One region of the Blautia stercoris genome, then DNA from elsewhere that is predicted to be linked to it. Evidence: riboswitches for the same ligand, from Rfam matches in the RefSeq annotation. Region 1 holds a riboswitch; each other region holds the start of a gene.
The links. A riboswitch is a leader RNA that binds a small molecule or an ion and turns the genes downstream of it on or off. The one in region 1 is predicted to bind cobalamin.
Positions count from the first base shown of each region.

Region 1 (3,183 bases):
GCAGCTGCCTTCATCTGAAAAATGATAGTCAATCTTTGCTTCTTTTAATGCAGCCTTAATCTGGTCTTTACAGTTTTCAGCCACATAATAACTTTCCAGACTGTTTACATCAATATTAAGCGGCTGGTCTTTTAACCAATACACATATCCGGTATGTTCATCCAGATTTTTACTGTGATTTCCGGTATCGCCGATTACAGTTAAGGTAATGCCTGTATTTGTATCTGCTTTTGCAACAACCGGATACCAACCCGTTGCAACAGTTGATACAATCATTAACATCGCCATCAGCATTGCCAGAAATCGATTGTTCTTTCTCTGTTTCATTTTGTTTCCTCCTTCTTTTTATGCGCTTTGAGAGTGCATTATTTCTTTTGCGTTATATAAAAAAAGACCTTCCCATCAGGAAAGGTCTTCATTTATCCTTGTGTCTACTGTGTTATAATGAAATAGTTCATAACTATCCGCAGTATTTTTCACTCTATGTATTCTACTGCAAATTCAAACTTTTTACAGTATGCTTCTACTTTGCTGTCTTTTCTGCACCGTATCACCGTACTTTTGTTTACAATCCAGTCTCCGATAAATTCCGGTTCATGAGCAATCTCAACTACTTTCAGACGATGACATCCATGAAATGCCCATTTTCCTATCCGCTTCACACTTTCTGGAATTTTCACGGATTCCAGATTGTTACATTTTAAAAATGCACTGTCTCCAATCTCACGCAGTCCATCCGGAAGTTCCAGTTCTTTTAATGCTGTTTGATAAAATGCCTGAGAACCAATCTTCCGAAGTGCCAATGGAAATTCTACCTTTTCAAGATTTAAACATTTATAAAAGGCACGACTTTTAATTTCCTGGACAGACTTTGGAATCTTAATTTCCTTCAGACTTTCACATCCATAAAATACCTCTTCCGCTAGATACACACACGTTACACTTTCAGGAAAAGTCGCTGTTTCCAGTTTTTTACACCGAAAAAAAGCACCTTTTCCAATGTACTGCAGTTTTTTGGAAAATTCTGCTTTCCGAACTCTGATGCAACACGAAAATGCTTCCTGCTTAATTCTTTCTATGTTATCAAAACACAGCTCATTTAAAGCTGTACAATTTGCAAAGCTCTGTTTTCCGACTTCTGTTACCGATGAAGGAATCTGTACTCTTTTAATTTTTACGTTATTCATCAGTGCTTCATCTTCTATCTTTCTGCAATCCGAAGCCAGTACCAGTTCTTTTTCCCGTACTTTCTTTCCCTGTGCTCTGGTAAAAACATTTTTTTCTTTTGCTTTCCACGTTAATATTTGTCCCATTGTCTTATCCATTCTTTTCCTTTTCATCAAGCTAAATTGGTAAAGAAAAAGAAATCTCCCAGATCACGGGAAATTTCTTTCTTTACTTTTCGCATGCCAGAGTTGCTGTCACATATTTAAAATGTTTATTCACATACACAAAAATAAATTTACTTTCTTTTCCCGAAAATAAATTTAAATTTAAAAAACGGCAGTTTTCTGGCTTCACAACATCTGTGTTACAGTAGGGGAAACTGCGCCGGTTTCTCACCGAGCTTACCTTTTAACCTATCTTAAATCATTTTTTCTGTTTTCATTATTTCGTCAAGGACCGTTTTAAAACTTATTTATTTTCTGTAATTATACTTTATTTTTCCATTTTTGTAAAGCAAGTTTAAAACTTTCTTTTAGCAATATCAGACTCTTTATATACAACAAATTCTGTCGTCGTGATTATCATCTCGGTCACCGGAAAGTTAAATCGTCGGAGCAATTCCATCAATAAACTTTTTCACATAAAAAAGAGCTGCACCGATTGCCGGAGTGTACTGTCCATTTGTCCCAACTATCAGATTTTCTTTTGGAAACTCAAACGGAAGCGATAAATTGATCTGTTTTAACAGATAATTCAAATCATTCTCCATAAAATAGGGTGCCAGATACCCACTGATAATAATCGGTCCGTCAACGACCAGATTCAGATTTCTCATGGCAAATGCCAGATGTTTTAAATACTCTTTCCAGATTTGCTTTATATTCTCCTCTTTATTTTCTCTTAGTTTTTCAAAAAATTCCTTTATTGACATTCCTGCAATTTCAGACAGTGAATTTGCGGAACAATAGGTTTCCAGGCAGCCACGGTTTCCACAATAACACAGCGGTCCATCTGAATTAATGCAAATGTGTTCAATCACTCCGCTATGCATGAAACTTCCTTCATGCACCTTTCGATTTGTAATAATCGCTCCACCAAGGTTGCGATTTAATAAAAACACCACTGCACTGTCGAGTTCCGAATGATTCCATAATTCCAGATAAGCAGCCGCTTTTGAATCATGTACCAGACGGCATGGATAAGGCAGCTTAGAAGAAAAATCAGACAGACGCATCTTCACATTATTCATAATCGTACCATACATGACTCCGGAACCATCCGGAGAAATAATTCCCTGAGTTGCAATCGAAACACCAAGGATTCTTTCTTTCTGATATTTGTATTCTTCTATAAATTCATCTATTTTATTTGCTACCTTTTCATAATATTCTTCTGTATCGCTATAATCCAAATCAATGGTGTCTTTTGCAATCACCTTTCCATATAAATCAATTGCAACAATATAAAACATTTTTTTTAAAATTCCAATTCCTATTGAAATCCGGACATCTGATACAATCTGAATCACCTGTGCCTTCCTTCCACCCGTTGATTCGAAATAGCCATCTCTTTGAATCAGACCTTCTTCTTCAAGCACATTTAAATTTTGACTGACAGTAGACAGACCCATCTTTAAATCCTGCACAATCTGAAGTTTTGAAGTCTGTTTCGTACGATAAATATATTGATATACCTTTTCTTTATTAATCTGTTTTAATGTAATCGTAGTAACGCCTCGTTCGCTCATTTTGTCCTCCTTGCTTTTCCATACTTTTCAGTCATAGTTCCATTTTAATACAGTATACTATGAAACGCAAACAAGAATATTTTATGTGCATTTTAACCAAAATAAGTTTTAAAAAATTATTTTTTATGTCAATAGACATATTTTTTCCTCTTATTATATACTTCACTTACAGTTAAGTAATAAGCATAAGTGAAAAAGAAAAGTATTTTTTAAAATAAGGAGAGTTAAAATTATGGAAACTGTATTTACCGCAGACCCTGCCCGATTAT
Region 1 is NZ_BAAHYF010000002.1:203,091-206,273, reverse strand. Features, by position in the region: gene ACYQ2D_RS10735 (Ig-like domain-containing protein) at 1-327, opposite strand, end outside; gene ACYQ2D_RS10730 (leucine-rich repeat domain-containing protein) at 477-1,325, opposite strand; cobalamin riboswitch at 1,486-1,643, opposite strand; gene ACYQ2D_RS10725 (ROK family transcriptional regulator) at 1,769-2,914, opposite strand.

Region 2 (3,183 bases), on a different contig from region 1:
TAATCTTAAATAAAACGCTTTCTTATTCTGCGTCTGCCGGAACAATTTCTGTCGTCAGCCAGTAGTAATCTGCTGTATGAATCTTAGCATATCCTACATTTTTAGAATAAATCATACTGGAGTTATAATATCCGTCAATTAAAACTGCTGCATCATCAATCAGAATCTGCTGCATCTGGAAGATTAAATCTTCACGTTTATCCGGATCCATTTCTGTCTTTAACTCATTGAACAACTTATCATATTCTTCATTGGAATATGCGCAGTATGTACTTTCAGTTGCCCAGTTTGCCATATAGGCATAAGGATCTCCAGTACCTACTGTAATCCAGTTATTGTTATTAAAGTCATAATCTAAGGCTGCCAGTTTACTCCACTGGTCATCAGAGCTTCCATATTCAGCAGTCACACCAATTCCGATTTCTTTTAAGTACTGAGTATGTGCATCAGAAAATTCATTTAACAGACGGTTTTCATAAGAAATATAACGCAGGTTAATATTTTTTCCATCAAGCTCACGGATTCCATCACCATCGGTATCTACAATTCCTGCATCATCCAATAATTTCTTTGCACCTTCCGGGTCATAAGTATAAGGATTGTTCAGTTTATCATATCCATAAGACAGAGTCGATGGAAGAACAGAAAATCCTGGTGTATAAAGTCCTCCGATTGTCTTGGAATTACAAATGGTATCGTAGTCAATTGCCATTAAGATTGCCTGACGCAGTGTCTTATTTCCAAGTACACCATCAAAGTTCATCCAGGAGAATCCACAACGTACACCTGGTGCAATATCTACTGTATAGTCATCTGAATCCTGGAATTTCTGAATATCTGCTACGTTTGTGATATTTTCAACCAAGTCTACCTGACCACTCTCCAGAGCCATTGCCTTTGCAGAGTTATCTCCCATATACATCAGATTTACTTCGTCATAAGGGACATCTTCACGATAATTTGGATTTGCAACCAGTGTATATCCAACACCGACACCATTAAATTCTTTAATCATGTATGGACCGGTACCGATTGTTCCATTATCAAAGTTTTTGGTATGTTCTACATCCACAATGCCCATAGTCGGGTGACTGAGCTGTCCCATCAAGTTTGCATAAGGCTGTGTTGTCTGGATGGTCAGTGTTCCTGCCTCATCATCTGCTGTGATTGTTGCTTCAAATTCCAGATATTTTTCCGGTTTTGCAGAACCAGATGGTCCAACTTCTCTTAAGTGTTCGTAACATTCCTTTACTTTACTTGCTGTCAGATCACATCCATCTGAGAATTTTAATCCTTTTTTCAAAGTAATGACCCATTCCGTATGATCATCATTTACCGTATAACTGTCTGCCAGCCACGGAGTAACTTCCATGTTATCATCAAATTTAAATAAGGTTTCTGTAATACCGTAACGCATTGCATTCCAGCCACCGTTCTCATCCCCTGCGGTATTGACACTTCCGTCTGTGTACATGGCACAACCGAAATTTAAAACCTTTTCATCACTGTTACTTGATGATTTTGCAGCCTTTCCTGAGGAAGAAGAACTTCCACATCCTCCAAGTACACTTACTGCCATCACAGTTGCCATCATCAGCGCTACTACATGTTTCTTTCTCATTTGCTTCATCCTTCCTATACTGGTTCTTCTTCATAAATTACATTTGCCTTTTATAGACGTGGACAAAAGTCTGCTTCTTTTTACGCTTTTTTCTGTTTTTAAGCGCAAAAAAGCCGGATACCAAAGCATCCGACTGTTAAAGATTCTTAATTTGATAATAGATAACGTCAAAAATAATCTGCTATTTAACATAAATAGCAGAGTGCTTTTTCATCTGTACAACTTAAGCTTCTCGTCTTCCGCAAGAACTTTTGTTAAAGAGGTAAGCAGGTTTCCTGACTTAAGCATACACATTAAAAGCGCCTTCCCAGAATAAACTATCTTTCCAGTGGCATTTTGCTTTTAACCAGCTATCACAGTGACGGGATCGTCCCGAATTCGCATCGGGTTCTCTTTTAATCAGACGACTGTCTGAACTTATCTCTGTGGCATATTCGCCAACATTCTATAAATAATTTTATTTAACACCATTAATATACAAGATAAACCATCTTTTTGTCAATAAAAATATCAGATAAAATTAAAATCTTATCTGATATTTTTATTTGCTCTTAGTTTTTTAATTATTTTCCAAGCAATTCTTTCTCAATTCTTTCTCTTGCTTCCGGTGCCTGTTTATCCATCTTTTCCGGGAATCCAAACATAGACACACACGCAATATTATCGCCTCCGACCTTTGGTGCGTCTGTTTTTAACTGCTTATTTGCGAAATCCATGTCTCTTAAGGTTTCAAAGATTCCATCGAAATCAACATCTCCTTCTCCCATTGCAAGGTGCTGATGAATCGTTACATCGGATTTTCCTCTTGCATTTAACCATGGTGGATTTGCAATGTAACGGCAATCTAAGGTCTGATTAAAGGTATCCGCAAATAATACATGAGTCAGCTCGTCTCCTGCATAGCGAAGCATGGAACGTACCTCTCCTTTTCCTTCATCGTAGAAGAATCCATGAGGAGAAGAATAGACATAACCTAAATTTCTGGAACGGAACGATTTTACCATATCGCAGGTCTCGTTATTGAGTTCACAAAAATCGTACGGATGAGACTGAATTTCTACACGGAGTCCTTCCCTCTCAATAATCGGAAGCAGTTCTTCCATCGAACGAAACCACATGCCATTACAGATTTCCTGCTGATTCGGGTCACCGGATAATTCGGTATTAATAACCGGAACTCCCATATTCACTGCGATTTCAATCATTCTCTTCCAATTTGCAACTGCCATCTTACGCTGTTCTTCCGTCGGACCGGACCAACGGTAAACTACGATGAAAGAGGAAATTTCAACACCGGTTTCCCGAAGTGCTTTTCGATATTCCTGCTCACACTCTTTTGAAAAAAGCGGATGTTTATAAAATGGATTAATTCTTGGATGTGGAGACTGCTCAATATATTTATAGCCCCAGTCTGCGACCTGATGAACCATACGATTGATATCCATCTGTTTTGCCAATACGTCTACATCAAATGCAATTTTCATAGTCTTATCCTGCCTTTCTTAAACTTTATAATCCACAAACCTTGCGGATGTACTTACGTGCCTTAATTGCATATTCTA
Region 2 is NZ_BAAHYF010000001.1:153,555-156,737, reverse strand. Features, by position in the region: gene ACYQ2D_RS00835 (ABC transporter substrate-binding protein) at 23-1,621, opposite strand; cobalamin riboswitch at 1,870-2,057, opposite strand; gene ACYQ2D_RS00830 (sugar phosphate isomerase/epimerase family protein) at 2,185-3,105, opposite strand; gene iolE (myo-inosose-2 dehydratase) at 3,131-3,183, opposite strand, start outside.
Region 2: it holds a riboswitch for cobalamin, as region 1 does, so the genes downstream of both, ACYQ2D_RS00835 (ABC transporter substrate-binding protein) here and ACYQ2D_RS10730 (leucine-rich repeat domain-containing protein) in region 1, are expected to answer to the same signal.

Region 3 (3,183 bases), 830 kb from region 1:
TCGGTGCCGGCATAGAAAGAAACATATCATGTCCCATTGTTCTTAACTGCTCCCCAATTTCATTCGGTGTTCCGTCTGCTATCATCCTTCCTTTATCCATGACATATACTTTATCTGCCCATGGAATAACATCTTCTAAGCGGTGTTCGGTTAAAATCACAGTCGTTCCGATATCCCGGTTTATTTTTCGTACAGTTTCTAAGAAATCAGAAGCAGCAATCGGGTCTAGCTGGGAAGTCGGTTCATCTAAAATCAAAAGTTTCGGGTGCATTGCCATAACAGAGGCAAGATTTAAAAGCTGTTTTTGTCCTCCCGATAATTCACTGACATTTTTTAAAAACCAGGAATGGATTCCAAAATAAGAAGCCATCTCTGCCACCCGAAGCCGAATCGTAGGCGTATCATAGCCAAGGCTTTCTAATCCAAAAGCAAGTTCATGCCAGACTTTATCGGTTACAATCTGATTATCGGGATTTTGAAGCACATATCCAATCTCTGCACTTTGTGTCCGCAAATCCACGTCTTCCAGATTCTGCCCGCCGTATAAAATTTCTCCCTTCTTTTCTCCATGTGAAGCAAGCACACTTTTAAACTGCCGAAGCAGAGTGCTTTTTCCGCACCCACTCTTTCCACACAGTACAACAAACGAACCTTCTTCTACTTCCATGGATACCTGATAAAGTGCCACATGGTTTTCTTTTGGATATTGAAAACTAAAGTTTTTTACTTCGATACAATTCAATTTTTTATAACCTGCTTTCTTTTATTTTTGGTGCTCACATCATTTTTTTCGGGTCTGTCAAATACCATGGAAGCCTGCGCTCCATATCCGCCATTTTTTTAAGTTTCTCAAATCTTCTATCCTCAAGCACACCTAAAATCACAGGAAAGAAACAAAATCCTGCCCACGCCACATAAATAATGACGCTAAGGGGGGTCAGCGGAAGTCCGCCGATTTTAATCTGTGGGTCATACTGTGCAAAGCTAATGCCCGCTGCCATTCCACCAAAATACACTCCCATCAATGCCAGTAAAGTGCCTGTTACAATCCCATCCCTATTATCAAATCGAAAGATCGCAAAAGCACTTCTCCCTTTTAAGCCATATCCTCTTGCACGCATCGAATCTGATGTATCAATTGCATTTTCCAGTGCCCAGGTAACCAATACAGAAAAAATCGTAATACCGTGACGCATTTTCTTAAAAATATTTCCGTTCTTTACATCTCTTCCAATTGCTTTTTGTCCATTTCGGATGACGGTCAGCTGCTGTCCAAATCTCGGCACAAACCGAAATACCATAGATAATACCAAAGAAAGTGCCGGAATCACACGACCAAACAGATACACAAATTTATCTGTTGTCATCACTTTGTTGTAACAGGAAAACCATAGAATCGAAATAAAAAGCATCGATGCCAGTACCAGTCCATATATAATTGCCTCTAACGTAACCGGTCCGGTTTTTAGATAAAATAACATCGTCACTCCATAATGATTAAAAGCAGGATTAATAAATGCCACAATTATCATTGCCGGAAGTGTTGCAAGCAGATTAAATTTTAATACTCTCTGCCAGCCTTGAAGTCTGGATGCATAACAAAATGCTCCCAGGAACGAAATTCCCAGAAAAACCGGATGGCTGTTCAACATTGTTATCAAAATGACTGCTGCAAACCAGAAAAAGTTCACCGCCGGATGACAATCTGAAAAAGCATCCCCTCTTTTTTCTTTCATCTTTTGCCCTCTTTTCATTTTTATTTTCAAAAAACTGCTTTCAAAATCAATGAAAATAAAAATTTATCGTACAAAAAATTTGTTTCCGTCTATGCCTGCGGAAACAAATTTTGTGTTTTAATCTCCAAATGCCTGTATCCTGGCTCGCAGTTCTAACCTACTTGCTGCCCTTCTCAGAAGAAATTTCTTCCAATGGATTCGCAGTTTTCGTCCTGATTACAGTAGGGATAAAGTCTGTTGCGGAATCTCACCGCACGTTCCGAAAATCATCCGATTTTCATGCATTTGTACTATCGATTCATTTATTTTATTTCATTGTTTTGTTGAATTTTGTCATATTTCTTTCATAGTACGCTTTATCATAGAGTTTGTCAAGCGGTCTTTCTTTCCCCAAATTTCCGGTTATCGCTTTGATTATCCTACCAGCGTTCCATCCTCGTATTTTCCATCTTTAAACGCGAAGAAAAATTCAAAGAAATCATCGGTTTCATAAATTTCCATTAGTTCATTCAAATTCCAAATCGGATTTAAAGATGAAAGGTTTTCCCGTTCTACCCAGAACACCTTCCCCTCTTCTGAACTTTTCAATTCTCCTGTAAATTCATCCGTCTTATATAAAAGTACAAGATACCTTGTTCCATCCTCCCGAATCCAGTCTTTTATCCCGCAAAGCTTTGGATTTGAAATGATAAGACCGGTTTCTTCTCTCATCTCACGAATAACGGAATCCTTAAGAGATTCTCCCGGCTCTACATGCCCACCCGGAAAGATAATTCCCTTCTCATTTTCTCCGAGTATTTTTTCCTCTACCAGAACACGTCCCTTCTCATCATAGAGCATACACATGTTGGCTAATTCCATTGGTTGGCTTCTATCCATTGCATTTTCCTCCATTTTTGCAGATTTCTATCAAAAAATATACCATATCAAGTATCTCTTTTCTACATCATTTTTACTTTTTTGTATATCTCTTTCTCCATCTGCATATACTATCAGAAACCTTAGATACTGCGAGGATTTTATTATGACTTTAAAAACAAATATTTATCGGTTTCTTTTTATTTCCATTCTCGGCACTCTGCTTCATTTTACTTACGAATGGTCACAAAACAATGCCATTGTCGGGCTTTTTTCTGCCGTAAATGAATCTACCTGGGAACATTTAAAATTATTATTCTTTCCCATGTTTTTTCTGACTATTTTTGAGCTTTTTTTCTTTCGGGATAGGCTTCCCAAAAACTTTTTACAGGTCCGAACCTGTGGAATCTTTCTTGGCATGGGGCTAATTGTAGTTGTCTTTTATACTCTGCTTGGTGTGATTGGAACATCCATTGATTTTCTAAATATCGCACTGTTTTTTGTTGCTGTTTTCTTCGCTTTATGGAGCGAAAATAAGCAGTATAGAAATTCGGAATCAAAGAAAGAAACTTCTTCTACCGCATTTTCT
Region 3 is NZ_BAAHYF010000002.1:1,036,343-1,039,525, reverse strand. Features, by position in the region: gene ACYQ2D_RS14590 (ABC transporter ATP-binding protein) at 1-742, opposite strand, end outside; gene ACYQ2D_RS14585 (energy-coupling factor transporter transmembrane component T) at 777-1,736, opposite strand; cobalamin riboswitch at 1,849-2,038, opposite strand; gene ACYQ2D_RS14580 (8-oxo-dGTP diphosphatase) at 2,151-2,615, opposite strand; gene ACYQ2D_RS14575 (DUF6512 family protein) at 2,761-3,183, shown strand, end outside.
Region 3: it holds a riboswitch for cobalamin, as region 1 does, so the genes downstream of both, ACYQ2D_RS14585 (energy-coupling factor transporter transmembrane component T) here and ACYQ2D_RS10730 (leucine-rich repeat domain-containing protein) in region 1, are expected to answer to the same signal.

Region 4 (3,183 bases), on a different contig from region 1:
TTCCGTGCACTGGGTGCATCCGTAGATATTCTTCACGGTGCAGTCGTTGCAAAAGCAGAGAACTTGACAGGAAAACATATTTTCCTGGATATGGTATCTGTAGGTGCTACAATCAATATCATGATGGCAGCTGCAATGGCAACCGGAAATACCATTATTGAAAATGCAGCAAGAGAGCCGCATGTTGTCGATGTGGCAAACTTCTTAAACAGCATGGGAGCAAGTATCAAGGGTGCAGGTACCGATGTAATCCGTATTCAGGGTGTAGAAAAGTTACATGGAACAACTTATTCCATTATTCCGGATCAGATTGAAGCCGGAACATTTATGTGCGCAGCCGCAGCGACCAGAGGCGATATCATGGTAAAAAATGTAATTCCGAAACATCTGGAAGCAACAACTGCAAAATTAGAAGAAATCGGATGTCAGGTAGAAGAATTTGATGATGCGGTGCGTGTAGTGGCAAACAAACGTCTGACTCGTACTCATGTAAAGACTATGCCATATCCGGGTTATCCAACCGATATGCAGCCTCAGTTTGCAGTCGCACTTACTTTGGCAGAAGGAACAAGTATTGTAACAGAATCTATCTTTGAAAATCGTTTTAAATATGCGGACGAGCTTTCTCGTATGGGTGCCAATATCAAAGTAGAAGGAAATACAGCAATCATTGATGGCGTGGAAAAACTGACAGGCGCAAGAGTCAGCGCACCAGACCTTCGTGCAGGTGCAGCACTTGTAATTGCCGGTCTTGCGGCAGAAGGATTCACAGTCGTAGATGATATTGTTTATATCCAGAGAGGATATGAGCGATTTGAAGACAAATTAAGAAGCCTTGGCGCTGAGATTGAACGAGTATCCAGTGAAAAGGAAATTCAGAAATTTCAGCTTAGAATCGGCTAAAAACCAGTAAAATAGCATAAAAAATAAGAAAAACGGTTTGGAATAAAATCCAAATCGTTTTTTCCTTGACAATGTTTAGCACCTGTGCTATGGTAAGTGCGTGTATAGATTTCATATCAACTTATTAAGTGCATCACAGACATTTTCCCCTCTTTTTTTGTCCGTGGTGAAAAGGGAATCAGGTGAAAATCCTGAGCGGTCCGGCCACTGTAAGCAAGGAGCGAAGCGCAAGAATCCATTGTATTAGAGCGTACGAGAAGGAGCGCCAAGCGTTGATAGGCAAGTCAGGAAACCTGCTTAAGTAAGTGAAAGGTTGAAACTTCCGAAGAAAGTTTTCCATCCATGATATCTGATATGGAACGCCTTATGCTTGAAAAAGCACGTATCAGAAGAACGGTACATTCTGATACAAACTTAGAGGAACCTGTGTACGGAATTTATACATCCTTTACTTTGAAAGGGCAGGAGAATTCCAAAAGCTGTATTCGTACATAAAACCTCCGCAAAAAATATGTATGATTGGTCAATACAGGTGGAGGAATTCCTCCTGCAAAAAGTTAAAATAGACAATAAAAACAAAGCTGTTATAGATAATAGTATCTTATCTGTAACGGCTTTTTTTGGTATAATAGAAAAAGTTAGTAAAGGTATTTGAAAGGGGAAATTTAAGATGAAAAAAATAGAAATGGAAAAACAGGCAAAAGCATTTGGATTTGCAACAATGAAATTTATGGAAACAAAAGATCTGGAGTTTGAACATGAATTTCGACAGTTTTGTGAGATGAATGACTGTGGGAATTATGGAAATAATTATGCCTGTCCACCGCTTTGCGGAACACCGGAGGAAATGGAGCAAAAGGTAAGAAAATACGAACATGCGTTGGTTTTTCAGTCAAGAACTCCGGTTCAAAATATTTTTGATGATGCAGAAACAAAAATTATTAAGAAGATGCATACAAACAAAACCTTACATGCGGTAGAAGAATTGAAAGAGCAGGGTCTGCCTGATAATGGAATGTTTATTATGTGCGGACCATGTAATTTCTGTGAGGAATGTAAAGCAAAAGCAAAAGAACCATGTGTAAATGAAAATATGCGTTTTTCATGTCTTTCTGCTTACTGTATTGATGCAGGAAAGATGGCAAGACACTGTAAGATGAACATGGAATGGAATGGAGATGTGGTTTCTTTTTTTAGTTTGTATGTTTTTTAAGTAAAAGGGTATGGGGTGTATATGAGACAAGAACTGAATTTAACACAAACGCAAAAACTATCGGAAAAGATGCTTCAATCCCTTCAGATTCTTCAGATGAATACGCAGGAATTAGAAGAGTACCTAAAAGAAAAAGAATTGGAAAATCCATTGATAGAATTGGAAGAAAATAGTAGTGATTCAGAAGAAAAAAATGATTTTCAAGAGAAACTGGAGTGGCTTGCCAAATCGGATGAACAAAACCGCATTTATTATCAGGATGAACAAAATGAGCAAAGAGAAGAACGGGAATTTCTAGAGAAAGAGAGAGGACTTCCTGAATATGTACTTTCTCAGTTGATTCCATTTTTTAAAACGGAGAAGGATTCGGAAATTTATGAATTTCTGGTATATTCTCTCGATGAACGGGGATATCTTATAGATAATGTAGAGGAACTTGCGGATAAATTTTTTCTGTCTGTAGAAGAGATGAAAGTTTACATAGACAGGCTGAAAAAATGTGACCCGGCGGGAGTAGGAGCGGCAGATTTACAGGAATGTCTGTTACTGCAACTCTTGCGCAGGGAAAATGAGAATCAAATTGTAAAGCAGATAGTAGAACATCATTTGGTAGAATTAGGGAAAAATCAGATTCCACAGATTGCAAAAGCGCTTAAAATTTCACGTGATGAGGTAGTAAGAGCTTGCGAAGAGATTCGGAAGCTGAATCCAAAACCTGCGCAGGGATTTGCTTCGAAAAATCATTTGAGTTATCTGGTTCCGGATGTGACGGTTGTAAAATTTAAAGAATATTTTGAAATTATTCTGAATGAAAAAAATGCTTACAACAAACCATTTAGCTCTTATTATCTGAGTCTGATGAAGGAAGACAGCTCTATAGAGGTAAAAGAGTATCTTCAGGAAAAATATAAACAGGCGCAATGGATTTTTCAGTGTGTTGCTTCTAGAAAAGATACCATGATGAAGATATGTAGAATTCTGGTAGAAGAACAAAAAGAGTTTTTTGAAAAAGGAAGTGCCTATTTGAAGCCGCTTCGTATGCAGGAACTTGCAAAAAAAGCAGGAAT
Region 4 is NZ_BAAHYF010000001.1:1,704,158-1,707,340, reverse strand. Features, by position in the region: gene murA (UDP-N-acetylglucosamine 1-carboxyvinyltransferase) at 1-903, shown strand, start outside; cobalamin riboswitch at 1,014-1,218, shown strand; gene ACYQ2D_RS08240 (DUF2284 domain-containing protein) at 1,574-2,116, shown strand; gene rpoN (RNA polymerase factor sigma-54) at 2,138-3,183, shown strand, end outside.
Region 4: it holds a riboswitch for cobalamin, as region 1 does, so the genes downstream of both, ACYQ2D_RS08240 (DUF2284 domain-containing protein) here and ACYQ2D_RS10730 (leucine-rich repeat domain-containing protein) in region 1, are expected to answer to the same signal.